Regions from separate parts of the Cohnella suwonensis genome, predicted to be linked through region 2. Evidence: riboswitches for the same ligand, from Rfam matches in the RefSeq annotation. Region 2 holds a riboswitch; each other region holds the start of a gene.
The links. Region 2 has a riboswitch for cyclic di-GMP ahead of ACFPPD_RS07085 (transglutaminase-like domain-containing protein). Riboswitches for the same ligand answer to the same signal wherever they lie in the genome.

Region 1 (7,827 bases), on a different contig from region 2:
GTGTTCTTGATCGCCGTCATCTCCAGCGTCGTCAGCACGAAGATTTGATCCGCCTTCTCGATGAATTGGAGCGTCTTCTCCTGCAATCCGGCGCCCGTATCGACGATCAAATAATCATGATGCGAGAGCAGAAGATCGCATGCGCGGTCGATGAGAGCCGGAGTAACCAAGTCTGCGTATTCGGGCCGCTCCGGCGCGGCAAGCACCTTCACTCCGCTGCTATGTTGAATAAGAAACCCGGCCAGCGTATACCGATCCATCGACTCGATGTTTTCCGCGATATCCTTAATCGTAAACGTAGGATGGAGATCCAGCGCAAGCGCGACGTCTCCGAACTGGAAGCTGCCGTCCAGCAATCCGATTTGAATGTTCTTCTTCGTCAGGGCGACCGCCAGGTTGACCGCCATGACGGTGCGCCCGATGCCTCCCTTGGCGCTGCAGACGACGATCATCTCGCCCCGCTTGCCGCCCGGCTGGTCTTCGTTCCTCGTGTCCCCTTTGCCCATTGCCCGTTCCTCCCGTAACCGATTCCCGCTTGCCGTTCGCCGTTCGCCGCTAAGCGGCTTCGCCGATTATTGCGCCGCCTTGACCTTGTCCTCCTGCACGATCCGGCTGTTCAGCATGAGGCTGATCATGCCGTCCCCGTCCTCGTCCGCATTGATGATCTTCACTCCGTCCGCGGGCTGAAGCTCCAGCGTCACTTGGGCATATTCCTCGTAAGGCGTATCGGCCTCCGCTTCGACCATCCGTCTGCCGATCGCGAGTACGTGCACGTTCTTCAGCAGCTCCGTCGATACGACTTGCTCGGTGATTTTCTCCTTCTTCGTGAACACGACGTCGACGTAATCGCCCGGTTCGATCAGGTTCGATACCGATTGGACGATGTTCACGCCGATCGATACCGCGCGATAGCCGCTTCGCACCTTCTTGGAGACGAATTGAGCTTCTTCCTTTTGATCCTTCAGATGATTGGCCAGCAGTACCTCCCCTGCGACGAGATTGGAAGCCGTCACCTTGCCGTCGGCTTCCGTCGGGCTCGTGAGCGCATGCGCGTGCGCCCCGGACATCGGCACTTGAATGATCTCGAGCATCCCGGAAGACAGCTTCGTGTTTTCCCTGACGTCTTGCTTGACCGCCACGACGTTGACGAACTCCGTGTCGTCCGCCGGCGCTTCCTTGTACTGCTTCATGTAATTGAAAAATAATAGCGTCGTCGCGACTCCCATCAGGAGCGCGGCTATTAATATCAATTTCGATCTCATCGGATGTCACCTGTCCTCAGGGTAAATGTTGGGCTACTCGACCAGCTTGATCCCGAACGCGCCTTTGTCCACCGTGCCGGGCTTCGTATAACCGGTCGCGGTTCTCTCGATGAACATGCCGGTAATCGAAGTGTCCTTGCTGGACATCGGCTCCGAGATATAGAAGTAAGCGAACCCGGTCACTTTGATTTGCTTGAGTTGTCCGTCTCCGTAGTCATACGGCTTGTATACCGGAATGAGGATCACTCGGGGAGAATCCCGATGCGAGTAGTCGCCCGGCGGATAAGGGTCCGAGTCGATGCGAAGCTGCACGCCGTCCCTCGTCTTGCCCGCGATGTTCCCCGTCTGCGTATCGATAACGTCTCCGATCTCGATTTCGTCCTGGTAGCCGTATTTCAAGTTGCTTTCGTATGTATTGGCGCCGGGACCGCCTAACGCCAAGATGCCGAAGTAGCCGGTATCGACGCCGGAGCTATCAACCTTAAGCTTGTAAGGTTTGTTGTATTCGAGAGGAATGGACTCGTCGATGCCGAGAGGAGCCGCGCCCGCCGCTGCCGCCAGCGGCAAAATCCGTGCCGACGCTTGGACGTCCACCGATACGCTTTTCTTGCCGAACAGTCGGCTGAAACTAAGCGGAATTTGCTTATGCAAGCTGACGCGGACGTTCGATTTCATTTCAATGTTCGATTCGGCCAAGCTGTCCCGTTCATGGTGCTTGTTCAATATGTCGTCGATTACCTGTTCTACGGTTGCTTGCTGACCCGTTAATTCCTGCGCTCCCGATAGCGCCGCCGCATTGGCAACCTTCTGCAGGTGACTCTTGGCGGCATACATCGTGCCTCCGTCGACGACGAGTCCCGCGACGGTCAAGAGCAACAGCAGGGACATCCCCATCAATACGATCGAGCTGCCCTGTTGTTCCCGTAAGAGCTTCTTGGCCTTCCGCAACATTCTGCCCCCTCCTATTCCACCCGGATCGTCGAATTCGCGGACAGTACCGGAGCCGGGATGATTTCCGTCATTAATGGCGTAATCAGCGGCAAGGAATAAGTTAATTTGACGGTAATATCGTCTCCGTTTTTTCTGGTCGCCTGTCCCGGCGTGATCGTCACCTCTAAGTCGGAGGCGTCTCCCACGCGAAGATGATTTTTGGCGTAGTCCGCGATTTCCGCGTCCCCCTTGCCGAGTCCCCCCAGCCTAACCGCTTCCTGCGTCGTCATATTCAAGCTGGCGTAAGCGAACATGAGCCGTCCGATATCGACGACCCCGCAGATTAGCAGCAGCAATAGCGGGAGCAGCAGGGCGAATTCGACGAGCGACTGCCCTTTCTGTTCCTTGATCATCCCGCTCCCCATCCTCTCAACCACAAGCATACGGCGGATCCGCCCGCGATGGCGACGCCGTAAGGATACGCTCCCGAAGTCCAAACTCCATGGATGGCGGGCTTAACCCTGAGCCTTAGACACAGCAACACGTAACCGACGAATCGGATCCGGTCTCGGAAGCCGTTCTTGAACAGGACGATGCCCAGCGCGATCAATCCGCCGATCAACGCCATGTACACGGACGTCGCCGCGACGAACGCGGCCCCCTTAAGCGTTCCGACGAGCGCCAGAAGTTTCACGTCTCCCGCGCCCATTCCGCCGAGCATATAAGGAATAAGAAGGATCCCCAAGCCGAGCGCGAAGCCGAGCGACGAGAATGCGATACCCGCCCAGCCGTCCGCGAAAGCATGTATGCCGATTCCAGCCGCGAGCGCCGGGAAAACGACGGCGTTATAAATTTTCCTGTTCCTGAGATCGGTTACGACGCACGCGATTATCGCCATTAACAGAATTGCATTGGCCCACACGACGGTTCCTCCGTTTCGGGGATTAAAGAAGGCCATACGTTCTCGACGTATGGCCTTCCGGGCATCCGCAGACGCAGCCGCTTACGGGGTCGTCGTTGTCGTCGACGTCATTTGGGTTTTGGCGTCGCCGACCGTATCTTCCGCGTTATCGAACAAGGCGATAATGTGTCCGCGCAGAGCGATCAAAGCCGCTACGACCGCTACCGCGATTAGGCCAAGCACCAAGCCGTACTCCGTCATCCCTTGACCTTGCTCGTCTTTCACCAGTTGTTTGAATTTGTTCATCATTTTTAATTTCCTCCTAATAGTGGGTTTAATGGCTTTCTCGTTATTCAGAATTCATAAGTTTCACGCTTATCCCTCTCTGAATAACCTCCGCAAAGCTACTCTGTCGTCGCCTGGGACGCCAGAGGCGTGTTTGCTTGAAACACTGCCTTCTGTCCTAGCCTGACGCATGCACGTTCGAGCGTTCCCGCCGGGAGCTCCACGACGGAGCGCGTCCCCCGGAAAGCCGTTCCAAGCTTGCCGGGATCCAGCCGCAGCTGAATACCGACGATGCGATCCTCTTCGTCCAGATGAAGGACATCGATCGGATACTTCATGAAAAAAGAATGCACTCCCCGGCACGGTCGAATGTGCAAGCCGGACCCTTCCGATAGCGAACCCGTCAGCATAAGCCCTCTGAATCGCCGCGGGAAGGAATACGCCTCCGCGATTCGATGGCCGACGAGCTGTCCGCTCTCTTGAATGATCAGCTTCATTCGACTGAAATCCCCCCTCCATACGCAAAATAACCCACCTTTTCCCGAAAGGAGGGTTCATTAAAGAAACTCCCCTTCATCTTTCGGCAGCTGGCTGGCATCACGCTCTCGCGTTTTAGCCCCTATAGCTTTGCGTCGCCGACTTTCGTCGGCTTTGCCTTTATCGAGATTCAGCGGAGCGTGTCGTTCGCTGGTTCGATGTGTCTAATCATAAGCGGCGAAACGAAGTTCCTTGAATCCATCTAATTCCTCAATTTTCTGAATATTGCGTCATGCCGAACGGCACGGATCTTATCTAGTCCGAATGAACGAGTGCCGATAACTTAATAGGCTAATAGATCAATCTCCAATAAGTCGCAATGCTCTTGAACCGCTCGGCGTTCGACTTTTTCCTTCATGCGCGAGTCGAATGGAAGAATAAACCACGATTAGTTCTGGAAGCGCTTACCTGCATCTTGCGAACCATGATGCGCGCCATGTAAAAAAGGCTAGTCCCCGGCATCGGGACTAGTCTTTTTGTCGCGTATTCGGCGAAAGTCAAATTCGCTCGAGCGAAAGCTCGCCCGTTTCCGCCTTTTTCAGCACGATGATACCCTCGTAAGCTTCGCCTTCGGGAGTCTTGAATTTCAATTTGCCCGTCTTTCCTTTCTCGACGAGCGCCTTGACCATCGCGTCGGTTAACGTCCGGTCGAAGCTCTCTTTCCAGATGACGAAGCCGCACCCCGTCTTATAATGGCTGCAACCGTATCCCTTGCGTCCCATGAAAATATGGCCGCCGCACCCTGGACGCGGGCATACGCCGATCGTGCCGGGCTGTCCGCCCGCCGCTTCCGGCTTGGCGGCTGCCGCTTTGGCGTTCTTGCCGGGCGTCGCGGCGGATGACTTGGCGGCTGCCGCCTTGGAGGACTCCCGAGCCTTCTTCCGGTCGTCCGCCCCCTCCTTGCCTTTGCCGCCTTTCGCGGACGGCTCGGGCTTCGCGAACGCGTTCCTCGCCGCCGGCCGTTGAACGCTAACCTTGTCGATGATCAACCTCGTAAACCTTTTGACGTTGCCCATGAACGTGTCGGCCGACGCTTGTCCGCGCGAAATTTCCGTCAGCCTGCGCTCCCATTGGCCCGTCATCTCCGGCGACGTGAGCAGCTCGACGCCCGCTCCGCGGATGAGCTCGATCGCCGTCCGTCCCTTCGGCGTGATCATGATCTTCTTGCCTTGCATGTCGACGTAACCGACGTTCTTCAGCCGTTCGATCGTCGCCGCCCGCGTCGCCGGCGTACCGAGTCCGGAATCCTTCATCGCGTCGCGAAGCTCCTCGTCCTCGATCTGCTTGCCCGCGCTTTCCATCGCCTTCAGGAGCGTGCCTTCCGTATAGTGCTTCGGCGGCTGCGTTTCCTTCTCTTTCACTTCGACGTCGGAACAGACGACCGACCCGGCCGGATCGATCTCGAAATGCGCGTCCGTCTCCAGCGTCTCGTCTTCCGCCGATCCCGCTCCGTCTTCCTTGTCCTTGCCGCCGTCCTTGGAAGAGCCGGACGAAGACGGCTTGGACGACGGCGCATCCGCGGCGTAAATGACCTTCCACCCGAGCGATAGCAATTGCTTCACCGTCGTCTTGAACGTTTCCTTTTCCACCTCGGTGAGAACGGTATGTACTTTATACTCCGCCGCCGGATAGAAGTGAGAAAGGAACCGCTTGGCGATCAGGTCGTACAGCTTGCGCTCGTCCGGGGAAAGCCCCTGCGGCTTCTTCATCGTCGGCATGATCGCGTGGTGATCCTCGACCTTGGCCGGGTTGCACACGTTCTTGTTGTTCACGTGAACGAACCGCTTGTTAGCGCCCTGCACGAAGTCCCCATAATCCGGAGAGCTTCTCATCGCGTCCAGAATCTTGTGCATCTCCGGGATGTTCTGCTCGTTAACGTAGTTCGAGTTCGTCCGCGGATAAGAGATGACCTTGTGTTTCTCGTACAGCGCCTGCGCGACGTCGAGCGTCTTCTTCGCCGAGAAGCTGAACTTGCCGTTCGCTTCCCGCTGCAACAACGTCAGGTCGTATAGCTTGAACGGATACTCCTTCGTATCCTTGACCTCGTAGCTCGCGATCGCTCCCGTCTTGCCCCGGACCTTGTTCGCGATCGCTTCCGCCTTCTCCGGATCGGTCAGCCTGTCCCCTTGCCAGATGCCCTTATACGGCGCGGCGTCCCCTTGAGCGAAGATCCCGGTAATGTCGTAAAACTTCAGCGAATCGAACGCTTCGATCTGCTTCTGCCTGTCGTAAATAAGCGCGAGCACCGGCGTCTGGACGCGCCCGACGGACAGCAATTCGTTGTGCTTCGTCGTGAACGCGCGCGAGCCGTTCATGCCGATCAGCCAGTCCGCTTCGCTTCGCGCCCTGGCCGCTTGAGTCAGGTTGTCGTATTCCGTATTGTCCTTCAGCTGATCGAAGCCTTTGCGAATCGTCTCCGCCGTAAGGTCGGATATCCATAGCCGCTTCACCGGTTGCTTCAGCGACAAGTGCCTGACGATGAGGGAGAAAATATGCTGCCCCTCGCGCCCGGCATCGCACGCGTTAACGAGCTCGCCGCTTCGGGCCGCCAGCTCTTCGATGACCTTCAGTTGATCCTTCGTATTCGGGTTCGGCAGCAACTTGAACTGATCAGGGATGATCGGCAAGTCGCCGAACCGCCATTTCTTGTATTTCTCGTCGTAGAGGTCGGGCTCCGCCAATCCGATCAAGTGCCCGATCGCCCACGTGATGATATAGTTTTCTCCTTCAAGATAGGAGCGTCTATTCTGAGCTTTGGGCTCGATAACGGAGGCGATATTGCGGCCCATATCGGGCTTCTCCGCGATGACCAACGTCTTCAACAGCGCTCTTTCCTCTCCGTTCATAGTCTTCCGAATCATACCATGACGGCGCGGGTTGTGCTATATTTCGCTCGAGCCCGCAGGGCAATCGCGAACGAACGAATTCTGTCGGCGCAGCGCAAAGAAGGCTTGAAGTGGATCATGTACATTCTCTTCTCGATGACGCGGTTCAAAAAAGTACGTCCTCTCCGTATCCTGCCGCACCGACCAAGGACGCCGTTTATTCGCTCAAGGGCTCCGTTCGTTCCGAAGAAGGTCGTTCGCCTCTATGGGCGGATCTAACGCCCTGTTCTCTCCGAGAACGACGCCCGTGCCTTATCCGCTGTTCATTATCGTCGGAGAGCACGACTTGAATCTCGCGCGCGATGCCGCAACGGAACTGCATCGGCTAGAGCCGAGCTCGCGGCTCGCCGTTATCCCCGGAGCCGGTCATTGCGCGAACGCGGACGCCCCCGACGCATTCAACGGCATCTTGGATGCCTTCCTCTCGGATTCCCGCTCGTCAACTCGGCCGCGATTATGCCGCCGGCCAACCGACTCCGTCCGGTATTTGGCGAATATTTGTCCCCCACCCCGGGAATCTCTAAAAAAGCAATATCCTGCAGCGGCATGCGACGGACCAGCATCTGAATATGCACGCGCATCGCGTGCCCGACGGGTAGCCCGTTCGCGCGCCGGATGACCATGAAAGGCGCCGGGTCCGGCGCGGCGGGCGGCACCGCCGCCGAGCGTTAGATGCGCGACAGCCTCGGCTCCGGCGCCGACGTGCGCACCGTGACTAGCCTGGAAGCCGTCGCGCTCATCGACCGTCTCCGCTCGGGTGCCGAATGCTCGCCTACGTCGATGTCCCGCGATCTTCGTAAACTGCTGGAGCTTGCGAAGAAGTAAGTATGCAAGGTCCCTATGATCATTTCGCAGATGCATCAGGAGCCCCCGGCTAACTAGCCGAAGGTCTTACGTTATCTCTACAACTTTATTCGCGCGAGCACGAGGATCGCCGACAACAGCATGCCGCGATGCCGCGCGCGAGGAACGTTTCGGGCGGCGACCGTCAGCGCTAATATGAGCAATAACACGCCGCGACGACGAT
Region 2 (7,827 bases):
CATCTTCGTTTGCCTCCTTGGCAGGAATTGGTCTTACGCGCTCATTATGGACCGGAAATCTGAACCGCGGATGAGACGAAGCTTAATTTAGGCTAAGTATGCGCTGAGAGATTGCTGAATAGCCCGTCCCCCCCCCCCCCGGCATGACCGCCTACGAGAACGCGGAGCTTCCGCTCGTCCTTCGCGGAACGCCCGCCTCCAAGCGCGGAGCGCGCGTCATGGAGCTGTTGGAGCAAGTCGGCATCGCCGAATTCGCGGACCATTACCCGGGCGAGCTGTCCGGCGGACAGCAGCAGCGCGTCTCCGTGGCGAGATCGCTCATGCTGAACCCGCCCATCGTGCTGGTGGACGAACCGACCGGTAGCTTGGACAGCGACAACGAACGGCAGCTTCTCGATACGATTCGCGGATTAAATAAAGAGCGCGGCATGACGTTCGTCATCATTACCCACGACGAACAAGTCGCTTCTGTCGCCCATCGCAAGTTAACGCTGAAGGACGGATACCTGATGCGTTCCAAAGAGAAGGAAGAAACCGACGGACGAGCCGCCGCAGAGACCGTGTAACTCCGGTATAGAAATTGTCGAGTCGGCACGGGTATAATGGGGCGAACGAACCCGAACGGAGGAAATCCCATCCTGCGCAAAGCACCCTATGCCCTCATCTTGCTCGGCCTCGCGCTGCTCTCTTACCCTTATCTACGGGAAAAGTACGACGACCACCGTCAAAATGAATTGCTTCGGAAGCTGGAACGTCCGACATCGACGGCAGGTGCCCCGGTTACTCCGCTTGCCGTCGAATACGAGCGGCTTTCCGGCTTGCTCGGCCAGCAACCGCCGGAGGACGAGACCGTGCCGTCGCCGCCCCCGGCCATAGACAAACAAACGGAAGGCGCCCTCGGCGTTCTGACCATCGAGGGCATCGACGTCGAGCTGCCGATATTGGAAGGGGCCACCAAGGCGAACATGAAATACGCCTCCGCCCATATGACCGAGACGGCCGCCATCGGCCAACCGGGCAACGCTGCGATCGCCGCCCATCGCGCGAGAACGAAGGGTCGGCTGTTTAACCGCTTGAACGAAGTCAAGGTCGGCGACCGCATTCGGATCGATGCCGGAGACCGTTCGTACGAATATGACGTATTCCGTATCAAAGTCGTCGAGCCGACCGACCTCTCGGTGCTGGAGAACGAAGGGGATCTCGCGATGCTTACGCTGATCACGTGCGACCCGCTCGTCAATCCGACGCACAGGCTGATCGTGCAAGCGAAGCTGGTTAGCTAGCAAGATAGGACGGAAAGAGCAAAAAGCCGGACGCGAGTACTTCGCGTCCGGCTTTTTCCGTTATCCTCTCAATACACTTTCTCGGCCGCGTACTCTTTAGCCGATTTCGCGAAACTGAACGGCTTGCCCGCTTTTTTCAGCCCTGCGTCCACCGTAGCGTCGACGACGACCCATTTTCCGTTCAAGTACACTTCGTTCCACGCATGATAGCCTTTGACGTAACTCGTCGTACCCATGACCAGCTTCGCCGGGATCCCTTGGCTGCGAAGCATCGCGGCGTACAAGGAAGCGTAACCGTAACAGATCGCCTTGCCCGAGGCCAGCGTTCCGTCGATATCCGGAATATATTCCGAGGTAACGCTCTTCGCGAGTTCGTTGTCGTACTTAATGGCGCCGATCAAGAAGGCGTGAATCGCTTTCGCCTTTTGCTCGTTCGTCTTCGCGCCCTTCACGAGCTTCGTCGCCTTACCGACCGCATCTTCCGCGTTTTTCCAGTTCACGTTCTGCACCGCGTTCAAGAAAGGGACGGTCGCATTGTCGAGCTTCACGTCGACCTTTTGGGTGCGGAGCACTTTATATTGGTTTCCTTTGACGTTCTCCAGAAGCGTGACGGTATACGTTCCGTTCCCCATTTGAAGCGGAAGCCATACCGGATGTTCGGCATCGGCTTTCGATACAGTATACGTGTAAGAACGCCCGTCTTTCGAGACTTTCGCTTTCGTTAACTTATCCGTGTCGGAACCGAGCGTAATGCCGACCGTACCTTTGTTCGCGGCGGAAGCGTCCAACCAAGCAGCATCGATCGATTCGGCCGCCAACGCCGCCGGAGCTGCTGAGAATGCCAGCGCGATCGCCAGCAATAAGGGAATTATTTTCTTCAACGGTAAAACTCCTTTCGGTAACTGGCTGCCATCCTCAGGCGGGAAGGCCCTATAGCTTTGCGTCGCTGTCTTTCGACAGGTTTGCCGTTATCGGGGATTCGGTGCGATGAAGCAAAAAAAGCCCGGAATTTCGGTAGCTGGCTGCCATCCGAAAATCGGGAAGGCCCTGTAGCATTGCGTCGCTGCCTTTCGACAGGTTTGCCGTTATCGTGTTCGGCTTTCTTTGTTTTGATTATACTAGATTCGCGAAAAATAGACTAGTTTTTGTTTATTTGGACAGCTTGCGCCGTTTCCAGAGGAACCCGACGCCGGCGATGACAAGGGCGAGACCCGCCAGCTGCAAAGGCAGTGGGCTTGCTTCACCGGTCTTCGGCAGCGTTTTGCCGCCTTCTCCGTCTATGCCGCCGCGCGGCACTTTGTCCACGTCGATATCGACGAACGTGTCTTGCTCGTTGCCGTCCTTGTCTTTCACTGCGATGACGAATTTGTCTTTGCCGGTGAAGCCCTTCTTCGGCGTGTATGTCCATTTGCCTTTCGGATCGACCGTGACGGTACCGTTCTTCGGCTTTTCCTTGACGACGGGTTTCCCTCCGTCCGGCACTTCGACTTTACCCGTCGTCGGCTTGTCTTCCGGTGTCTTCTTCGTATCCGTGACCGGCGGTTTTACCGGCGGCTTGACCGGCGGTTCAACCGGAGGTTCGACCGGCGGTTCGACCGGCGGTTCAACCGGAGGCTCGACTGGCGGAACCACTGGCGGAACCACTGGCGGCACTACCGGTGGCACGACTGGCGGGATTACCGGCGGTACTACTGGCGGGACGACAGGGTTTCTCGTATTTTCCAACGACAAGGTGACGAATTGGTGAGTCGAGTCGATGGTGACGGCATGCTCCGCCGCATCGAGTTGGTACCCTGCGGGCGCCGCCGTTTCCTTCAAGTAATACTGCCCCGACAAAAGCTTATCGAACAAGATTTCGCCGCTGGCGTCAGTCGTCAACGTGTTAATCAAGATTCGCGTCGCGCCGACTTGTCTTTCGAGCTTAAAAGTGGCCCCGGGCAGAACGATGGCATGATCCGCTTGGTCCACTTTCGTGACCGTCAGCGATCCTATCACGCCGCTTCCCGTGCCCGAACCCGAAGAAACGCCGACTTTGACGTTCTTATCCGTCTGTTTCGTTCCGGTGGAAACGCCGTTGCCCGAAAACTCGACCGCGTTACCGACGTTTTCGTTGTTAAGGGCGGCGATCAAAGAGTCGTATTCCAGCAAATATGCGGTATGAATCGTATTGTTAAAGCTCAAGACGAACGATTGCGTACCGTCGGCTGCCCTGTTAATCGTCAGCGCGTATTCCGAAGCCGGAACGACGGCGCCCTTCGTTAACGTGCCATCTGCCGCGACATTCGTCGCGTAAAGCTTGAAGGAATCGTCGATCAACACTTGGTTGTCCGTCGGCGTATCAGTGATTTTCGCGCTGCTTACGGTCGATTGTCCTTTGTTGATGAACACTTTCCAATGGATGAGTTCGCCGTCCTGCGCGCCGTCCTTCGAGACGTAGATGCCGCCTTGAGGAATCGTGACGGATGCCGTCAAATCTTTCGATACGTCGGTCGCCCCGTCCTTCACCTTCGCCGTATTCGTAGCCGTCGTTCCGATAATTTGATTATCGAGATTCGTTTCGAACGTGATGAAGTAAGGAGAGGAAATCGCGTTGTTGAATTCGACGCTTAATGTCTGCCCTGTTACATTGACCGTATATTCGGAAGGGTCTACTAACGAACCTATCGACGTGCCTCCTCCCGTCGCGATGTTCATGCCGTACACTTTAACCGAACCGCTTACGAGCGTTTGCCCGACTTCCAGTACGTCGACCATCTCGGCATTCGCGAGCGTCTTCAGATTATAGTTGACGCCTACCGTCCATGTAATCGTCTTGCTGGTCGCGTTGTACGAACCGGATTTAGAGCCGTTGTTTTTCGTTGCCGCGTTCGGCACGAACGAGTTCGATATATTCGCTTCGTGAGGCGTTACTCCCTCCAACCAAGCCGCATGGGCGTGATTGTCGAAGTTCGAACCGGACGTCAGCCAATCATTGTTGAATTTCGTTTTGTAGGTAATGTCGATTTGCTCGGTTACGTTGCCGGCGAATACGATCTCGAAACCTTTCTTGTAATCTCCGCCAAGAGGAGTTAACGTGTAATCCGCGGGATCGGCGAGCGTAGCGCCGCTCTTCTTCTTGACGACGACGGAAGCCGGATCGAGCTCGATGCCGCTTTCCGTGAACGTATCCGTGATTTTCGCGCTTGTCATCCCGAAATCATTGCCGTTGAAGTGCAGCTGCCATTGAACGGTTTTGTTTACGTAATCGGGACTGTTGTTGGACTTAGTCAATACGACTTGTTGGAAATTCCGGCTCGTATTCTTGCTAAAGCCGCCGGAGGATACCGAATTATGGACCGTGCCGTCCGCATAGACGGGATCGACCGCTTTCGTCTGGTAAGAGATTCGGTAAGCAGAACTTATCGCTGCGTTGAATTGGATATCGAATGTGTTTTTATGAGTCACGGCATCATTGGTTACGGCCGATAAAGTATAATCGTCAGCCATCCCTTCCGTTAACGCCGCGCCGACGACCGGATTGCCGGAAGCATCGAACGTGACTTCGCGGACCTGTACCGATCCAGGCACGAGCATATGAATATCGTCGAAGCTATCCGTCACCTTCGCGTTCGCTTGAGTTATCGTCTTCTGGTTGAAGTTATAATCGACTTCCCATGTAACCGTCTGGGTCGTGGAGCTATACCCGGAAGAACGCTTGTCGAGCGGGGTGCCGTACGATACAGCAACGGTAGCGGACGATTTCGCTGCCGTCAGCCCCGAACCCCCGAACGTCGCTTCGTTCGTGAAGCTCGTCTTCGACTCGTCCGTAATTGACGTCTCGAAGACGATACGATAAGCCTTGTTGATGGAGCTACCGAACGTAAGGTTAAAGCTTTTGTTGTCCGCGGCTATGCCGGGATTGTAGGTAGCGGCGGTTACGCTGCCCGGTACGACGGAACCGTCCAACTGGACTTCCGCGTCGTACACTTTCAAGGTCGCCGGGTTGATTTCCAGCCCCGCCGGGAATGTATCTGACACGAACGCGCCGGATACCGTCTCCAGCTTCTTGTTGACGTCTACCGTCCACAAGATTTTTGTCGGGTTTTTTTTCGCATCGGGCTCGCCTTTCTTATCGATCGTCTGGTTCACTTTCGGTTTGAAGAGAACCATCGCTTTGAACGGTCCGCTCTTGATGGGGAAAGTGATTTCCTGCGTCGTGCCGCCCGTGAATTTCGACTCGTCGAACTGAGTTCGTACGGTCAAAGTTCCCGAGACGTCGTCGTGGGATTCCATGTAATCGTTAAACGTCATGACGACATCGTGCGTGGCCTTATCCACGGTGAACGTGCCGACGTTATCGCCTCCGAAGATCAGATAAGCCGGCGAAGCCGGATCTTTGCCGATATCGTTGAATAAAGTGAATTCATCCGGAAGCTTAAAGGTAAACGTACTTCCTGCCTCATAATCAGGAGTGTTCGGCAACTCCCACGCGAAATCCAACTTCACGTCCGAACCTTGCTCGAGCGCAGTCGCCGCCGGCAAAGGATTGCCGTGAGCATCGAGCCCGGTGAGCGTTACGGACGTAATCAGGTTGTCCGGAATGGACACGGGAGCGGCGTTGACTTTCCCTAGACTGCTGACGCTCTGCCACATCAGCAATAAAGCCAATACGAAAAATCCAATCTTTTTCATCGTAAAAAATTCCTCCATCCTTGCTTGAGCCGATTTGAAGCCCACAGCTTCGCAATATACAGCATACATTTGCCAACTATACAAAATCTGACCAAGTTCGCGCCGATTCGCCGAACATGCGAAAGAACCCCTTTGACTCGAAGGCCAAAGAGGTTTGATCCGTGCCGATTATCCGATCATTATGATTTGGCGCGAAGCCGCTCGTACAGTTGTAACGCCGCCTCGGACGGTTCTTCGCCGAATTCCGTCCGCAGCATGTTTTCCAGTTCCTCGTAATGTCGCATGGCCAAAGAGCCGAAACCTTCCCTATCGTAAAGATCGATCAACGCCTCATAGATTTCCTCCGCGTAAGGGAATTCCGTGAGCAGCTTCTCGTACGCGTCCGCGGCTTCCTTGCCCCGGTCGCTTTCGGACCAGTAGCGGCATAATTCCATTCCGTGCCGGTAGCGCAAGTTCCGCAGACGTTGGCGTTCCCCTTCCGCCCAGCCATAATCGTGCTCCGATAAGTAGTCGCCCGGATACGCCGCGAACGAGAGCGCGTGGCGTCCCTCGGTTCCGTCGTCCAATTCCCCGATCGCGCGTAACTCCTTCTCCCACTCCGACGAGTCGACCGACACGCCGTCCGCTTTCAGCAAATATCCGTCTCCGCTGTTGACCAACTCGATGCCGAGCCCTGAGTGCTCGAACGATTTGCGAAGCCGATAGATCGCCGTGTACATTTGCGCGTAGCCTTTCTTCTCGTCCACGTCCGGCCATAGAAGTTCGAGCAGCGTCTCTTTGCGAACCGGTTGCCCGCGCTTATGGATCATGTAGGCGAATAGTTCCTTCGCCTTGGCCGTTCTCCAAGAGAGCGCCTCTCCGTGACCGTCCGCGACGACAAGCGAAGGACAGCACCGCACGGCTGCTTTGACGGACGATTGGCTTGCTTCGTATCCGGCGGCAACCGTTCCGGGAACGATCTGTTTCTCCAGCCTGGATACCGTAAGCGCCAGTCTATCGGGATAAACCGGCTTCAGCAAATAATCGAGCGCGTTGAGCTCGAACGCTTTGATCGCGTAATCGTCGTAAGCGGTGACGAATACGACCGCAACCGATTCGTCCATGTCGAGAAGTTTGTCCGCGAATTCGAGTCCGCTCAACTGCGGCATGTCGATATCGACGAACGCCGCGTCCGGCTTGAGGGATCCGGCTTGTGCGAGCGCCTCGACGGGATTAATGAAGCTACCGACGATCTCGATTCCGTCGATCTTGCCCAATTGGGCCTCTAGACTTCGAAGCGCCAACGGTTCGTCATCCAGCAAAATCACTTTCATCCTTGTTTCCCCCCTTTTCCCTCGTCTTCGGGCTCTTCGTGCATCCATTGGAAAAGAGGCCGCTCCGGGGTCTGGCAGACCATCGGATACAGCCTCCGCGCTAGCGGATTATCGATTCTTGCGGTCGGACGGCAGCAGGAACGCGAAGAGTCCGGACAGCGGCAGGAAGCTGCACGCCAGCATGACCGAATGCAAGCCGTACGCGTCCGCCGCATTGCCGAGCGCCACGCCGCCGATCGCGCCCATCCCGAACGCGAGACCCGTCGTCAGGCCCGAAGCCATGCCGACGCTTTTCGGCATAAGGAACTGCGCATATACGACCGCGACAGAGAAGCCGGATAGAATGACGAAACCGAGCAGCGTAATCGCCGGATATACCCATGCGAGCGGCAAATGCGGCAACGCGAGAGCGATAGGCGACGCGCCGAGAATGGAGAAGACGATCATTTTCTTCATGCCGAAGCGATCCGCCAAGACGCCTCCGAAATACGTGCCCAATACGCCCGCGGCGAGGAACAGGAAGACCGGAATTTGCGCCTGCTGTTTCGTCAATCCGTAAT
Region 3 (7,827 bases), on a different contig from region 2:
CCCATCGGATCTCGCCGGCAGCTTATTCCCGCGTCGCAGTCGAATTAAGCGGAGGCGTGCCTGCGGCATCCATGGAGACGCTGACTCCGGACGAGTTCGAGGCGGCTTATTCGGCCTCCGGCATCGAGGAGAGCCAGATGGGCATCCGGAAAGTCTATTTGGCGCCATGCACGGTCGTCAAACCGGCGGACGGAGGCCCTTTCGCGGCCAAGCTCGCTTATCTGCTACAGAATCCGATGAAAGACCGTTACATTCCTTACCGGTACGAAAGCTGCCGGGAAGAGACGTTCGAGCCGGAAACCGCGGAAGTGAGCCGCATCTGGGTCATCGACGCCCGGCGCCAAAGCGGCAAGCAGCGGAAGCTGTTGTACGGGCTTGGCCTTTCGGCCAACGCTTCGGGAATCGCGTGGCGGGGGAAGAAATACGAAGGGGACGCGTTCGCCGCGGTGCTCGGGACCGATCCTTGGCGACCGGACCGTCTCGCGCTGGCGCTTGTATACAACTCGGAAGCCTGCGAGGGAGAGATGCTGCGGCTGTTGAACGCGTTCGAGACGGATCCGTTGTTCGCGCATGATGCGATTTTCTATTGCACGGGCGGCGGGTATGACACCATTCGCGGCGGCGAACATGGAGCCATTTCGCTTGGAGGGAGGATGAGCTGATGAAAGAAGAGGAAATTCGGGGGCTGGCCTCCCGTTACGGAACTCCCCTGTATTCGTACGACGGGGAGATCATCCATAGGCAGTACCGGCTACTGCGCGGCTGCTTGCCGGAAGCGTTCGATATCTTCTATTCGGTCAAATGCAATCCGCTTGCCGGGGTGTGCGGTCTGTTCCGGCAGTGGGGCGCGCGCATCGAGGTCGCTTCGCTCGGCGAGCTCCATATCGCCTTGAGCGCGGGTTTCCGGCCCCGGGACATCGTCTTCACGAGCCCGGGCAAGACGCGAGCCGAGCTTGAGGCCGCACTGGATCACGGCATCTACAGCATCAATGTCGAATCGGTCGCGGAAGCCGCGCTGGCCGGCGAGCTGGCGCTTGCTCGCGGAGAGACGGCGAGAATAGCGGTCAGAATTCACCCGAATTCCGGCATGCAGGGCGCGGGATTAAAGATGGCCGGCGTGCCGACCCCGTTCGGCATCGACCAGACCGGCATCGACGAAGCGATTGCGGCTATTTCCGCCATGCCCGGCGTAGCGTTGATCGGCCTGCACGTCTTTACGGGCTCGCAAATTCTCGATGCCGACGTCATCGTCCGCGGCATGAGGGATACGATCAACCTGGCGTTGGAGCTATCCGAAAGGCACGGCTTCGGCCTTCAATTTCTCGATTTGGGGGGCGGCTTCGGCGTTCCTTATTTCGCCGGCGAAACGGCGCTCGATACGGACCGGCTGCGGGAAGGCATCTTGGAGCTATGGGAGGAATACGGCGCAAGGCTGGCGGGAACCCGGATCGGCGTGGAAAGCGGGCGCTTCCTCATGGCGGAATCGGGCGTTTTCTTGACGAAAGCGCTGTATGTGAAAGAGTGCAAGGGCGCCAAATTCGTCGTCTGCGACGGAGGCTCCAACCATCATGCCGCATCCGCCTTTCTCGGACGATACGTACGCAACAATTTTCCGATGCACGTGCTGGGCAAAGAAGGCGGGCCAGCGGTGGAAACGAATGTCGTGGGCTGTCTCTGTACGCCTACGGACGTGATCGGCCAGAGGGTCGGGCTCTCGGCGGACGTAGAGCCGGAAGATATCGTCGTCGTGTCGAAATCGGGCGCTTACGGACTGACCCACAGCCCGACGATGTTCCTCAGCCATGCGCTTCCGGCGGAGGTGCTCGTATGGGAAGGGGAGGCACATCTTCTGAGAGAGAGGGGGAAAACGGAGGACGCGATGCGCGGGCAGCGGATGCCGGCGGCGAATCCGGCCTTCCGCGACGATTATGCGCGCACCGTTTAATTTGATCGCTCGCCTGACGGAGGAACGGGAACGTGGGGTCATCGTCTGGATGCTCAATATCGGAGCGGAGAAGTTCTGGCATCCGGCTCCGGCCGGGGTCACGGACCGGGCGGAGGACCGGGTCGTCGGGCGGGCGGAAGAGATGAACCTGCTGCTGTGCCGCAAGCAGGATGTTCTTGTGCTTCGGGAGAGGCCGGACCCTTATTATTTGAGCAGACTTGAAAGCTGGGGCTTCGATATTCCCCGGATTCTCGTCCCTTCCGGCGCAGATCCGCGGACGCCGATCGCCGAGCTAGCGCTGCGGGACACGGAATTGCTTGGAGCGCTAAGCGAATTGGCGGAAGCGGAGGAGGATGTCATATTCGTCCCTTACGCGGTTACTCCCCTCGAAGAAGAGATCGCGAACCGCTGCGGTCTGCGGATGGAGTCCGCTTCCTCCGCCGTTCACGCTTTGATCAACGATAAAATTTTCAACCGGAGAATGGCCGAAGAGCTTGGGTATCCCGTATGCGAAGGCCGCGTATGCGGGACTGCCGAAGAAGTGCGCGAGACGTTCCGGGAGCTCCTGCCGAAATATTCCAAGGTGATCGTCAAGGAACCGTACGGCGCTTCGGGCAAGGGGCTCTATATTGTAGAGGACGAGAGCAAGCTGTCGCCCGTTCTCGCCAGGCTGACCCGCTCGGCCAAGGCGCGGCCCGAATCGGCGCGCTGGTTAGTGGAAGGGTGGCATGACAAGCAGGCGGACATCAATTACCAGATCTACATCGCGCCGGACGGCCTGGTCGACGTCTTCTCGATCAAGCGGCAGCTGCTGAGGGAAACGGTCTATATCGGCTCGCAAATGCCGGCCGATCTCGGAGAAGAAATGCTGCGTCGATACCGCGAGTACGGGGAGGATATCGGCCGGTATTTGCACGGCATCGGCTATACGGGCGTGGCGGGGGTGGACTCCATCGTGACGGCCGACGGGACGATCATCCCGATCGTCGAGATCAACGGCCGGTTTACCTTGTCCACTTATGTCTCGTTTCTCGAGAGGGTGCTCGGGGAGGATACTCGCGTGTTCTCCCGGTATTTTCGATTCGCGTCCGGGGAACGGCTGGATTATGAAGAGCTATGCGCCGTCTTAGACCGCGAGGGATTGCTTTATCGTCCCGAGAACAGGGAAGGGGTTCTCGTTTACACGTCCGGAACGCTTCCCTTGGCGAAGGAAGAGAGCGACGGCATGTACGCCGGAAGAATATTCGCCTTGATTGCCGGGCGCGATTGGGAACTCGTCGAACGGCTCGGCATGAGACTGGAGCAGGTTCTGCGGGAGCTGCCCCGGCGTGCGCAGGCGGGACGGGAGCCGTCAAGCCGCACTATCGCGCCATAAAAACGGCTTTCTATCGAACCAGAATCAGGGCACCCTCGTTTAAGGGGTGCCCTGATTCGTGTTTACATGTATAGCTTTACCGTCTCTGTCCCATTCCCGTAATCCCCGGTTGTTCTCTGGCGAAGAAGTTTATATGACAGCAGTCACGTGACCGGAACCGGAGGAAAAGTGACTGCCAGATGCGGCCGCGATTGATACGATGGGATAAAGAAAATTCGCGCAGGCGATTTTCGAACGACGAAAAGGCGGAATGAACATGACAATTTGGAGCAAGCGAATTCTTGCCCTGATGATCGCAATATTTTTCCTCGCCGGCGCGCAGTTCGCGACGGCGGCCGAAGGCGGAGGGGGCGATGCAGAAGAGATCGAGCCCGTCAATCTGGGCGAGCTGGCGGACGGCGCAAAGGTTTACCCGTCGCTGAAGGATTTACTCATCGATTCTCTACAACTTTACGAGGAGGACGCGGAGGCGATTGTCCCGGAATCCTTCTACGAGGTGGATCTCGGCAACAACCCGCAAGGCTACGAGAGGCAGTTCATGGCCTTCGTCTACAATTACGAGTGGATCGAACTCGTGCTGATCGCATCGAACAAGGACGCGTCGGATGTCCGGTTGCTGGACCGGGCGGCAAGCAGCGACGAAGGGTATATGTTCCTTAACATGGCCAAGCTTGAATTCACGACGACGGGCAACTTGGTTCAAATTTGGACCGAAGCCCCCTACAGCGCGTTTCGGTCCCTCGTCGAACTGGAATGGGCGGGCGACCGGTTCTACGTCATCTCCCATGAATACGACGATCCTTCCGAGCGATATTTCGAAGAGAAAGAGCGCCTATTGAAGCTGAAGGACATCCAGAAGCTGGTGGAGCAATACGAGACGGAAATAGCCTATTACCCGAGCGCGTATGAACAAAATTATACGCTTGCCGCGCCCGCGCTGAAGCTGGCCCAACAGAAGGCGAATCAAATTCAGAAGGTCGATTTCAAAAAAGCGGTGGAATACCTGGATTACGGGTTGTCCCAGTACGCGGACGCATTCGGAACCTGGGGCTACGTGGACGGTACGTTAACGAAGGCGGACATCGTCGGCGCGGAAGACAGCCTCTATCTCGAAGCTCGTCTCGGTCTGGGCGTTTACGTCGGCATGCTTAACGATTACGGCTATTACCTCTCGTTGGCCGGTCGCAACAAGGAAGCCGTGCCGGTTCTGGCTAACGTGATCAAGCTCGTTCCCGGCCGTACGGTGGCCTATCTCAATATCGCCGATGCGGAATGGACGCTGGGACAGAAGAACGCCGCCAAGGCCCACTACAAGACCTACTTGAAGCTGCTCGGCGGCAAGGCCAAGTCGACCGCTCCCGCGCGGGTTCAACAGCGGATCAACGCCAAATAAGGGGTACGGCCGGGAATTGTCCGGGACCTTTCCGGGATAGCCGCACCTTCGCAACATCAAAACAACCTCCAGATCCGCCGAAAAAGCGGAAATGGAGGTTGTTTGGCATACGTTGAAAAGTTATATTCGGCGGGCACGCTTAGTCCGCTTTGCCTAACCTGGTACAAATGGCCTATTCACATAACGGGATACGACAATTTATTATGAATTTAGATTCAAAGTCGCAACAACCAAGTGAAAAAGGCAAATCATGAGAAATCATGAGACGCAAAGCCAAGGGCCTGACCCGCTTCCGAGCGGAAGGCAGCCGGTTGCCACAAGGAATCATAGCGATTCTACTATGAACCTTGGCGAGGTTTATTTTTTTTGCTCAAAATCCCATTCGCAAGAAGAAAGGCAGGGTTCTCATGGAAAAACGCATATCCAAAAAGCTTTCTTTCCTGGTTTCGCTTCTCCTATTGGTGCAGGTTCTACTCCCGGCCGGGAACAGCTTCGCGGCAGAGACGGACAACACGATGCTGCCTCCAAGCAATCTCAGCTATCAAGCATTGACGCCTACCGACGTTAAGTTGACATGGAGCGCGGTTTTTGGTGCAACCGGCTATAAAGTTTATGAGATTACCGACGGTCAGCTGATCGCCCGCGGCACGTCAAGCACGACCTCTTTCACGATCAATAGTCTGCCGGAAGGACAGTATACTTACGTGGTATCGACCTTAGGTCCGAATGGAGAGTCGGGACCATGCGCCCCGATTACGGTCAATATCGCTTATCCGGACATGGCCGCGCCGACGTTGTCGTATACGGTCAAAAACGGCAATGACATCGTCTTGAGCTGGACGGCCTCCCCGTATGCCCAAAGCTACAATCTATACCAAGTTCAACCCGATGGCCAGACGACGCTTGTGAAAACGCAAACGGCGCTTACCTATACAGTCTCCAATGCGCCGACGGGAGCTTATCGGTATGCGGTTACCGCAAAGAACGCCAACTTCGGGGAATCCCCGCTTTCCGCTCCCGTTGAAGTCGACTTGATTATTCCGACAATGACGGCGCCCGGTAACGCCACGGTTATCATTTCGAACGTTACCGACGTCAGCTTGAAATGGAATGCGGTCAGCTACGCTACGAATTATAGAGTCTATCAAGTAGTCGATGGGCAAAAAACGCTAAAGAGCACGGTAACCGGAACAACCGTCATTTATACCAATCAACCAGCCGGCGAATACGCCTATGAGATCTATTCTTACAGCGACCGTTTCGGCGAATCGCCGGAAGGCGCCCCTGTCACGTTCACTCTGGGCACTGTGACGATGGCGCCACCTGCCAGTCTCGTCTACAAGCTGCAAAATATCAACGATGTCGTTCTGACCTGGACGACCGCCGCGAACGCGAACAGCTATAAAATCTATCAAGTCATCGACGGTCAGAAGATATTAAAGAGCACGGTAACCGGCACGACCGTGACCTACGCCAACCAACCGGCCGGAGACTATACCTATGAAGTGAATGCTTACAGCGACCGTTTCGGCGAATCGCCGGAAGGCACTCCGGTCACGTTCACGATCGAGGCCACGGTCATGGCTGCGCCGGCCAACTTCGCTTATAAGCTGCAAAACATCAACGACGTCGTTTTGACCTGGGGGACTGTCCCGAACGCAAACAGCTATAAAATCTATCAAGTCGTCGACGGTCAAAAAGTATTGAAAAGCACGGTAACTACCGCAACCGTGACCTACGTCAACCAGCCGGCCGGCGACTATACCTACGAGGTGCATTCTTTCAGCAGCCGTTTCGGCGAATCTCCGGAAGGCGCCCAAGTTACGTTCGCGTTAGGTGCGGTGACCATGGCCCCTCCTCCCGATCTTGCGTACAAGCTGCAAAACATCAACGACATCGTCCTAACCTGGGGGGCGTCAGCTAACGCGAACAGCTACAAAATCTATCAAGTCATCGACGGTCAAAAAGCGTTGAAAAGCACGGTAACCGGAACTACAGTGACTTACGTCAACCAGCCGGCCGGCGAATACGCCTATGAGGTGCATTCCTATAGCAGCCGTTTCGGGGAATCTCCGGAAGGCAGCGAAGTAAAATTGACGATAGAGGCCACTATTATGGCCGCACCGGAAAATGCCCAATATCGGTTGACGAACGGCAATGATATCGTTCTGAATTGGGCAGCGACTGCGAACGCGACGAGCTATAAGGTCTATTTGATCGCTAACGGACAAAAGTCGTTGAAAAGCACGGTGACCGGCACGACCGTCACTTACGCCAATCAGCCGCAAGGCGATTACGCGTATGAAATCCATTCCTTCTCCACTCGTTTCGGCGAATCGCCGGAAGGCAGCCAAGTTTCCTTCCCTCTGGTTTACCCGACGATGGAGCCGCCGGCCAATCTGGTCCAAACGATTAAAAACGCGACGGACTTTTCCCTGACCTGGGATGCCTCCGCTTATGCGACAAGTTATAAAGTTTACCAGATCGTTAATGGTCAGAAGGTTCTTAAAAGCACGGTAACCGGCCTAACCGTCACGTACACGGGTATGTCGCCGGGCGAATACACGTATGAAGTCCATTCCGTATCTACCCGATTCGGAGAGTCGCCGCAAGGGACTCTACTGACGATGACGCTTAATGGGCAGACGATGCAGGCTCCGGCCAATCCGACATACAGCATCGCAAACGGCAATGACATCCTCTTAAAGTGGACAGCCGTGCCTTACGCTACGAGCTATAAAATCTATCTACTCGTCGACGGTCAAAAAGTGTTGAAAAGCACGGTAACCGGCACGGCCGCGACGTATACGAATCAACCGGAAGGCCAATATCAATATGAGATTCACTCCGTTTCATCTATATTGGGCGAATCGCCGGAAGGCGCGGAAATCACGTTTGCGCTTGATTTTCCGATAGTGGCCGCACCGGGTAGCTTTGCATACAAAATTCTGAACGGAAACGATATCGTGCTGACTTGGACGGCCGTCGCTTATGCAAATTCTTATAAAGTGTATGAAGTGGTTGACGGTCAGAAGGTGCTGAAGAACTCGGTTACGACGCTGACCTCGACGCAAACGAACGTAAAGGCCGGCGAGCACACTTATATCGTGCATG
Region 4 (7,827 bases), on a different contig from region 2:
ACGGCGTCTATCGGCTGGGAACGGCCGTGCTGAAGGAACGGGCTTCCCGCGCCGTCGGCTTCGTCAGCGCGTGGTGCTCGATCGTCGCCGCAGCTTGCGGCGTATCGCTCCTGCTCGCGTGGTCGGATACGTTCCCGATCGGCGTGGCGCTGAAGGCGATGGCCGGCTGGCACAGCTTAATCGGGCTAGGAGAAGGGCTGATCACGGCGCTCGTCGTCGCTTATTTGAGAGAACGCAAGGTCGCGTTCGACGATATCGCCCCGGACGCGGCCGCGGGCAAGGAGGCTTCGGCGGGATGAAGGAGAAAGCGACAAGCAACCGCAAGAAGTGGATCGTCGTCGCCGCGGTCACGTTGATCGCCGCCGGCGCGATCTCTTACTTCGCTTCTCCGCATCCGGACGGGCTGGAGCGGGTGGCGATCAATCACGGGTTCATCGACGAGGCCAAGGAGCCGAAGCGGAAAGCTTGGCTTGCGGACTATCAATTCCCCGGCGTAAGCTCCCCCTTCGTAAAGGGCGGTCTCGCCGGTATCGTCGGCGCGGGTCTGCTGTTCGGCGCGTTGTATTTGTTAAAAGGGCTTGCGAAGGACGAGGAGGATAAGGGCGATGGGAAAGGCGATCATCACGCTTCATGAACCGGAACATATTCGCCCTCTGATCGCCAAGCCGAAGCATCGGCTGTGGGTCGTGCTGACGCTACTGGCGCTGGTCGTCATCGCAGGGCGGCCGCTTCCGCTCGGCATCGCGGCGGGAGCGTTCCTCGTTCTCCTGCTGTGGTGCGGCGTCTCCTTCAGAACGATCGTCGGACGTCTGCTGCTCTTGCTGCCTTTCGGCGCGGGGGCGGCTATTTTTATCCCGTTCCATACCGAGGGGACGGCGGCGTTCGAGGTATGGGGGTACGTCGCGACCGACGAAGGCCTTCGGAAAACGACCGTTCTGCTGCTCAAGCTCGTCGGCGCGAACTTGCTGTTGACCTATTTGCTGACGGTGACGCCGTTGTTCGTGCTGCTGCGGAGCCTGAGATCGGTCGGCGTACCGGCGGTCCTGCTGGAGCTGATGCTGCTCATCGTCCGGTACTTCTTCCTGCTTAAGGAGGAAGCGGCCGGCATGATGAAGGCGCAGCGTTCGCGGGGGATGAGCTTCAAGGGGCTGTGGTGGAGCAAGCGCGCTTACAAGCGATTCGGCGAATTGGCAGGCGTGCTCTTCCTGCGCGCCTACGAGCGAAGCAAGCGGATCTACATCGCGATGTCCGCCAGAGGCGGGCTGGAGACAGGCGAGACGACAGGCGTCGCGGCGGGAAGTTCGGTCGATGCGCGGGTCGCGAGAGACGGAGAGGAGAAGAGGACGATGGGCGAGAACGCGATGGCGGCGGAAGTGCGGGGAGTCGGGTTCGCCTACGGCAAAATCAAAGCGTTAAACGGAATCTCCTTCGATATTCCGGTCGGCTCGAAAGCGGCGCTGATGGGACCGAACGGAGCCGGAAAGTCGACGCTGATCTCCTTATTGAACGGATTGGAATTGTCCCAGGCAGGGGAAGTGAGACTGTTCGGAGAGAAGGTCGACCGCCATAACGGGGAAAGGCTTCGCAGAAGGGTCGGCGTCGTGTACCAGGACCCGGACGACCAGATCTTCTCGACGACCGTGGAGGAAGACGTCGCGTTCGGCCCGCGCAATCTGGGGCTGCCCGCGGCGGAGGTCGAGGAGCGGGTAGAGACGGCGCTTCGCCAGGTCGGGATGGGCGAGATGAGAACCCGATCTCCGTTCGAGCTCAGCTACGGGCAGAAGCGCAGAGTCGCCATCGCCGGCGTGCTCGCGATGAGGCCGGACTTCATCATTCTCGACGAGCCGATGTCGTTCCTCGACCCGAGAGGCCGGGACGAGCTGCAGGCGCTGCTCGAAGACATGCAGCGTCAAGGCTTAACGATCTTGATCGCCACGCACGACGTCGACTTCGCGGCGGAATGGGCCGATCGGATTCTGCTCCTCAAGGACGGCAAGCTGCTCGCGAGCGGGACGACGGAGCTGCTCTTCGACGACGCGCTGATCGAGCAGGCGTCGCTGCATCTGCCTCGGTTGGCGCGCCCTTTCCGGATGCTGAGCGGCGCGGAGGGCTACCGTCCCCGTTCGGTGAAGGAAGCGGCGCAGCTGATCTGGAAGCTCGTCCGCATGGGCGGGGGCGCGGAAGCAGCGGAGAGCAAGCCGCGCCAGACGAAGGGGATGCCGCCTTCCTAAAGCGCGACGCGGGGTAAAGCGGTTGCAATTGGGCGTTTTCTCCAGCGGTGGGCGAGCGCATAAGAAAATGGGAGAGGTTGAATACTACATCTACGGTTCAATGTCACCTTTTTCCGATTGTACTAACGTTCGTCATAAAGGCCGGCAAGTCATTCGAAGCCGGCGGCCGCTGTGCGAATACACCAATGAAAGTGGGGCAACACGAGCATGAAAGCAACCGGGATTGTACGCCGTATCGATGACCTAGGCAGGGTCGTTATTCCAAAGGAAATTCGTCGCACGCTCCGGATCCGGGAGGGCGATCCGTTAGAAATTTTCGTGGACCGCGATGGCGAAGTCATCCTCAAAAAGTATTCCCCGATCGGGGAATTGGGCGATTTCGCCAAGGAGTACGCGGAATCCCTTTCCGAGAGCACGGGGCATATCGCCATGATATCCGATCGAGACACCTTCATCGCCGTGGCCGGCGCTTCGAAGAAGGAGTACCTCGACAAGGCGATCGGGAACGTCTTGGAGAACTGCATGGAGAATCGCAAAATCGTGCTGGAGTCCGGCACGGGCAATTACGAGGTGCTGAAGGACGGGAACGAGACGATCGGCGCCTTCGTCGTCGCCCCGATCGTCGCCGGCGGCGACCCGATCGGCACCGTCGTCCTCCTCAGCAAGGACGATCAAGTGACCATGGGCGAGATGGAGAGCAAGATGGTCGAGACGGCCGCGGGGTTCCTCGCGAAGCAAATGGAGCAGTAACGCGGCCTGACGGCTGCGGGAAGAAGTCCTCGGCGCCCTCCGGACGCTGAAGAAGCTTTGCGGAAGTATCGCGCGCACTCGCAAGACCCGGGCTATTGGACGCATCGAACGGATGCGGGGCTCGGGTCTTTTTTGCGCGGCGACGCTGTCGGCCGGCCTGCTGATAAAGCGATGACATCAACTTATCTGACGAGGGACGGACGTTTGCGCGATTCGCCGAAATAGCGTTCCCCCAGATCACTAGCTGATGCGCTTTATTCAAGCGAGAATCACCCGAAGCGAAGTGACGATGCGCGGGCACATTACAGGGTGACGCCGTTGCCGACTAGTTATAATCGATCCATTACACGCACGTTCGTCACCGCCACTAGCGATCTGTTTTGCGACCATGAGCACAGGACGTTCATCCCGAATAAATGGCACGATTCTACAATAATTTGCAAAATACGATTCCCAAGTCGCACATTTCTGGTATAATCAGGAACATAAGAAACACCGATAAAGGCAAACCCACCGCAAGGTGGGGGCGCAAAGTCATGGGTCCCACGTTGGATCGCCAGACCGCCGAAGTTGCAGCCGCATCGATCATTTACGTTGCCGCACGCTTAGGCGTAGCGGCTTTTTTCTTTTTTCGAATATCAAAAGGTAGAGGTGTGTAAGAGAATGAGGAAAAGTAGGCGCAGTGTCCGCAGTTTAGCTTTGGCAATCATCGTATCTTTGCTGTTTGGATTGGCTCCGGCCGCCGTATGGGCGGACGCGGCGAACAGGCTGGGCGACGCGTTTGCCGACTTGACCGCAGGCTCGGGCGGCGAAGCTTGGGTCGACGGGCCTGACATAACGGAAACGCCCCAATATTACACGTTTACCGGCGACAAGGTGCTCGAAGCGCATCCGGACGTCGGACCGATACGCTCAGGTTCAGGCGGACCGAACTTGAAGGCAGCCGACACGCCGGCTTATTTGACGGACGAGGACGAGAAAATGACGTTCTCGTGGAACGACACGCTTCAGAAGTGGATTGCCGCCCAGAAAGCCCAATACGGTGACCCGCAGGGAGCTCCGCCTTCGGGCTACACGGTCAAAGTGAAGCTGGAAGACGTGGCTCAGAAGAAGACCTATACGTTGGTCAACGATCGGGTTGACGTCAACGGTACGAATACATATGTATGGAAAGCGGTTGACGATACAGGGAAAGCTCTCCCAGATGGCTATTATTTCTGGGAGCTATCGGCGGATGCACCGGAAGTTACGTTCGTGAAGCCGCCGGCCAAACCTGGCGACGATCCGACGGAGACGCAGCTGACCGCTCCGAGCTACGATTCGGAGAAGCAATTGGTCGTGCTCGACCGGACCGCGCCGGACATCGTCGGCATCCATCCGCTCGGCGGAGGCCGTCTTGCCGTGGAAGCGCACGATTTCGTCGGCGGGTTGTCCAAGCTGACTGTTTCGGGTGCAGCTAACGTTTCGAAAACCTGGACTAGCAAACAACCGCTGCGCGACGCGGTTTCCTTCCAGCCAAGCGACGGGGAGACGCTGACGATTACCGCAACGGACGCAGCGAACCATGTTACGTCCGTCACGCTGCCAGCGTACCCGTACGTCTCGGGCACAGGCGACGCGGACAACGTGCCGCACGCGGACGGTGTCGTCTCCGGGCAGGACGTGCGCATCAACCTCGCCACCGGTAATGGAACCGAGAAGTTCGACGGGTTCATGCAGCAGCAGGCGGGCACCGATTTGAACTTTTATTTGACGTACAACCACCAGAACCGGATCAATGGGAAGCTCGGGTACGGTTGGAGCTTCAGCCTGGACTCTCGCCTAACCAAATGGGATGACGACAACATCACATGGCAAGGGTTCGACGGGACGTTGTATTGGTTTAAGAAGGTCGGCGATAAAGATTACGTTACCTATGCCAACGGGCAGCAGCAGCATTATCCGAACTTGAGGTTCGACCCAGATTCCAGCTCGGACGATAGAGATGCCTTCATTCTGGAGTGGCCGAATCAACTGCGCTACCGTTTCCATAACGACGGCCGCTTCTGGCTGATTCAGGATCGCTATACGACGCAGCTCTCTTTCCGGTGGGATGAAGTTTCGACCCCGTACGGAACGGATAATCGCATTACGGAAGTATGGGATCACAAACAGGGCGCGATCGCTTACTTTAACTACGCGCCGGATACAGGTGACCTCAAATCCACTGTCATTGCGGACGTCGATGGGCTCGGCAATGAGGTCGGCGGCAACAAACGCAAATTTTTCTTTCTCTACGACCAAGACGGCATGATGATCGGTTACCGTGCGCCTTCGCCCGTTCCGGCACAACCCGAACTCGGTAAAATGACCCGTTTCGTCTACGACAAACTGCTGCACCGGATCGTCAAAGTCATCGATAATGGTACGAACGATCCTGCAATCGAGGGAGAAACGCCGAAATCCGTCACGACCGTCTGGTCGTATGACCATCAGAACCGCGTCACCCGCATGAGCTTGACGCGCACCCAAGACAATACGGAAGAATTCCTGAGCGCCGACTACGATTCGAACACTGCGACGGTCGGTCAGCCGGGACGTAGCTATAAGTTGTCTTGGGATGCCGCTATGCATCCGACGGAGATGACGGAAACGGTGCAGACCGCGGATGGACCGCAGCAGGCGACCACGACGTACGCCTACAGCGGGAACAATCTGATCCGCATGACGGATCCGCTGAACCGTACCACAAGATACCGCTACAACGACGCCGACAACGTGATCGCGGAGCAGAGCCCGTCCGGGCGCATCATGCATTACGTTTACGACGAGGACCAAGACCTGATCGAAGAGACGGGGCCGCTCGACTATGACGTGAAGTACGATCTGGAGAAAGCCTTCCGCAAAATCCTGAAGCGCACGACGACGCAGCAGGCGGTCGACCCGGCCGGAGTGAATGACGATGCGCAAATCGTAACGGTTGAAGAGTACGACAGCTTGGGGCAGCTTTCCAAACGCACCGATGCCGAAGGCAACGTTTTCACCTATACGTATGACGTGAACGGTTTCGTCACTTCGGACGGCTCCCGCAATACGTACGTGAACGATCAGAACGGCAACCAGCGGACCATCACGACGGATGCCGGCACAGCGGACAAAACGGTGGTGACGCAAACGTTTGATGGCATCGGTAATTTGAAGCACCGCGAAAGTCCGACGGGCCTGGTCGAAGACTTCGAGTATGACGCTTGGGGTCGAACGACGAAGGCCACTCAGACGGACAAGAACGATGCAACTCAATCGATCGTTCAAAACTATCAATACGACGATGGCGGGAACCTGATCGAGCAATCGGATGGGTTAACGAAGACGACATATAAAGTAGACGGCGCAGGGAATGTTTTGTCGCAGGTGATGGTGCCTCTCGAGGAAGGTACGGCAGGCCAGCGGGAGGAAACATTCGAGTACGACAGCCGCGGGCTTGTCGTAAAGCGTACCGACTCGCGGGGCGAGACGACCGAGACATGGTTCAACAAAGCCGGGCAACCGGTTAAGACAGTCGTGTCGCCGGACAACTTGACGACAACAATCGAATACGATGCAACGGGACGGCAGAAGGCGGTCATCGCCGCGGACGGCGGACGGGTCGAATACGTCTACGACGCGTGGGATCGGGTCGTTCAGCAGAAGCAGTTCGTCAAGTCGGTGTTCCCGGGTAATGTAACGGCGACTTCCGGCGACATGACGGAGAAAATCGCGGTGACCGAGAGCCGGTACGACAGCGCCAGACGCCTCGTCGAAGAGAAACGCCCGAACGGGTCATGGATGCGCTACGTCTACGACGGCAATGGACAAGTGACGGATGCCTCCGTAGGCGGGCCGATTCCGCAATGGAACGGGGCGTTGCTGAAGACGGGTGAGGACGACGCGTGGTATGAAGGCAACGAGATTCTTCAGAGTCAGCAATATACGTACGACAAGCTGGGCCGCATGCTCAGTTCGACGGACGGTAAAGGGAACAAGACGGAATACCGCTATTCGGGGCGCACCGTCGAGACTTTGACCCCGGCCGTGGATGCAAGCGGAGTGGCCGCCGTATATTCGCGCAAGGATTCTTACGATGCCGCGGGGCAACTTGTACGTACCGTCTCCGAAGCGGGAGACGTGTCGACGTTCGAGTATAACGCTTTTGGCGGGAACGAGCGTTCGGTGAACGAAGAAGGGCAAGTCGTCGCGTCCAAGCTGGATGCGTACGGACGCATGACGGAGCGGACCGAGGCGGTCGATCTCTCCGGGGCCGTCCAGAAGTTTGAGTATACGAACGATGCGTGGGGCAACGTGCGCGAGGAGCGCCGCCAGTTGAACGGCAGCGAATGGGCGACGACGACCTACAGCTATACGCCGCAAGGGGATCTCGCGCGGAGCGTATCGTCTTCGGGGCTTGTTACGATTAACGCCTACGATAAGCACGGCCGACTGACGCAATCGATCGATCGCAACGACGGCGGAAGCGGGGCTTCCGGAGACCGCGTGACGGGGTATTTCTATGACGCCTTGGGTCGCCAAGCGAAGGTTACGGCGCCGGACGGCGGCCAGTCGCAGACGGTCTACGACACGGCCGGCAACGTGTTGCTGTCCATCGATAGCCTCGGCAACATTACCGAGTATCGCCACGACCTCGCGGGCGTGACGACGGAGACGATTCAGTACAGGGAAGGCACGACACAGCTTAACTCGGGGAATATTAGCGCCGTTACGCGCAGCGTCTTCAATGGCGCGGGCAATGCCGTCGTGACGCAGGATCCGAACGGCAATGTTGTCCGGTCTATTTTCGACAGTGTCGGGGCTATAGTGCAAGAAACGCATT

Region 1: linked by a shared signal. The riboswitch ahead of ACFPPD_RS11415 (DUF192 domain-containing protein) and the one ahead of ACFPPD_RS07085 (transglutaminase-like domain-containing protein) in region 2 are both predicted to bind cyclic di-GMP.
Region 3: linked by a shared signal. The riboswitch ahead of ACFPPD_RS04990 (OmpL47-type beta-barrel domain-containing protein) and the one ahead of ACFPPD_RS07085 (transglutaminase-like domain-containing protein) in region 2 are both predicted to bind cyclic di-GMP.
Region 4: linked by a shared signal. The riboswitch ahead of ACFPPD_RS17135 (RHS repeat-associated core domain-containing protein) and the one ahead of ACFPPD_RS07085 (transglutaminase-like domain-containing protein) in region 2 are both predicted to bind cyclic di-GMP.

What each region holds. Positions count from the first base shown of each region.
Region 1 is NZ_JBHSMH010000030.1:98,590-106,416, reverse strand. It holds gene ACFPPD_RS11445 (AAA family ATPase) at 1-506, opposite strand, end outside; gene cpaB (Flp pilus assembly protein CpaB) at 573-1,262, opposite strand; gene ACFPPD_RS11435 (pilus assembly protein TadG-related protein) at 1,296-2,213, opposite strand; gene ACFPPD_RS11430 (TadE/TadG family type IV pilus assembly protein) at 2,225-2,605, opposite strand; gene ACFPPD_RS11425 (A24 family peptidase) at 2,602-3,114, opposite strand; gene ACFPPD_RS11420 (Flp family type IVb pilin) at 3,196-3,402, opposite strand; gene ACFPPD_RS11415 (DUF192 domain-containing protein) at 3,498-3,875, opposite strand; cyclic di-GMP riboswitch class I at 3,958-4,044, opposite strand; gene ACFPPD_RS11410 (type IA DNA topoisomerase) at 4,413-6,737, opposite strand.
Region 2 is NZ_JBHSMH010000014.1:934-8,760, forward strand. It holds gene ACFPPD_RS07070 (hypothetical protein) at 1-3, opposite strand, end outside; gene ACFPPD_RS07075 (ABC transporter ATP-binding protein) at 144-566, shown strand; gene ACFPPD_RS07080 (class D sortase) at 603-1,283, shown strand; gene ACFPPD_RS07085 (transglutaminase-like domain-containing protein) at 1,352-2,164, opposite strand; cyclic di-GMP riboswitch class I at 2,178-2,260, opposite strand; cyclic di-GMP riboswitch class I at 2,294-2,377, opposite strand; gene ACFPPD_RS07090 (collagen binding domain-containing protein) at 2,433-5,954, opposite strand; gene ACFPPD_RS07095 (response regulator) at 6,134-7,267, opposite strand; gene ACFPPD_RS07100 (MFS transporter) at 7,376-7,827, opposite strand, start outside.
Region 3 is NZ_JBHSMH010000007.1:29,728-37,554, reverse strand. It holds gene ACFPPD_RS05010 (hypothetical protein) at 1-662, shown strand, start outside; gene ACFPPD_RS05005 (type III PLP-dependent enzyme) at 662-1,945, shown strand; gene ACFPPD_RS05000 (preATP grasp domain-containing protein) at 1,995-3,320, shown strand; gene ACFPPD_RS04995 (hypothetical protein) at 3,577-4,713, shown strand; cyclic di-GMP riboswitch class I at 4,946-5,032, shown strand; gene ACFPPD_RS04990 (OmpL47-type beta-barrel domain-containing protein) at 5,121-7,827, shown strand, end outside.
Region 4 is NZ_JBHSMH010000062.1:40,911-48,737, forward strand. It holds gene ACFPPD_RS17115 (energy-coupling factor ABC transporter permease) at 1-299, shown strand, start outside; gene ACFPPD_RS17120 (PDGLE domain-containing protein) at 296-634, shown strand; gene cbiQ (cobalt ECF transporter T component CbiQ) at 606-2,231, shown strand; gene spoVT (stage V sporulation protein T) at 2,439-2,981, shown strand; cyclic di-GMP riboswitch class I at 3,475-3,550, shown strand; gene ACFPPD_RS17135 (RHS repeat-associated core domain-containing protein) at 3,681-7,827, shown strand, end outside.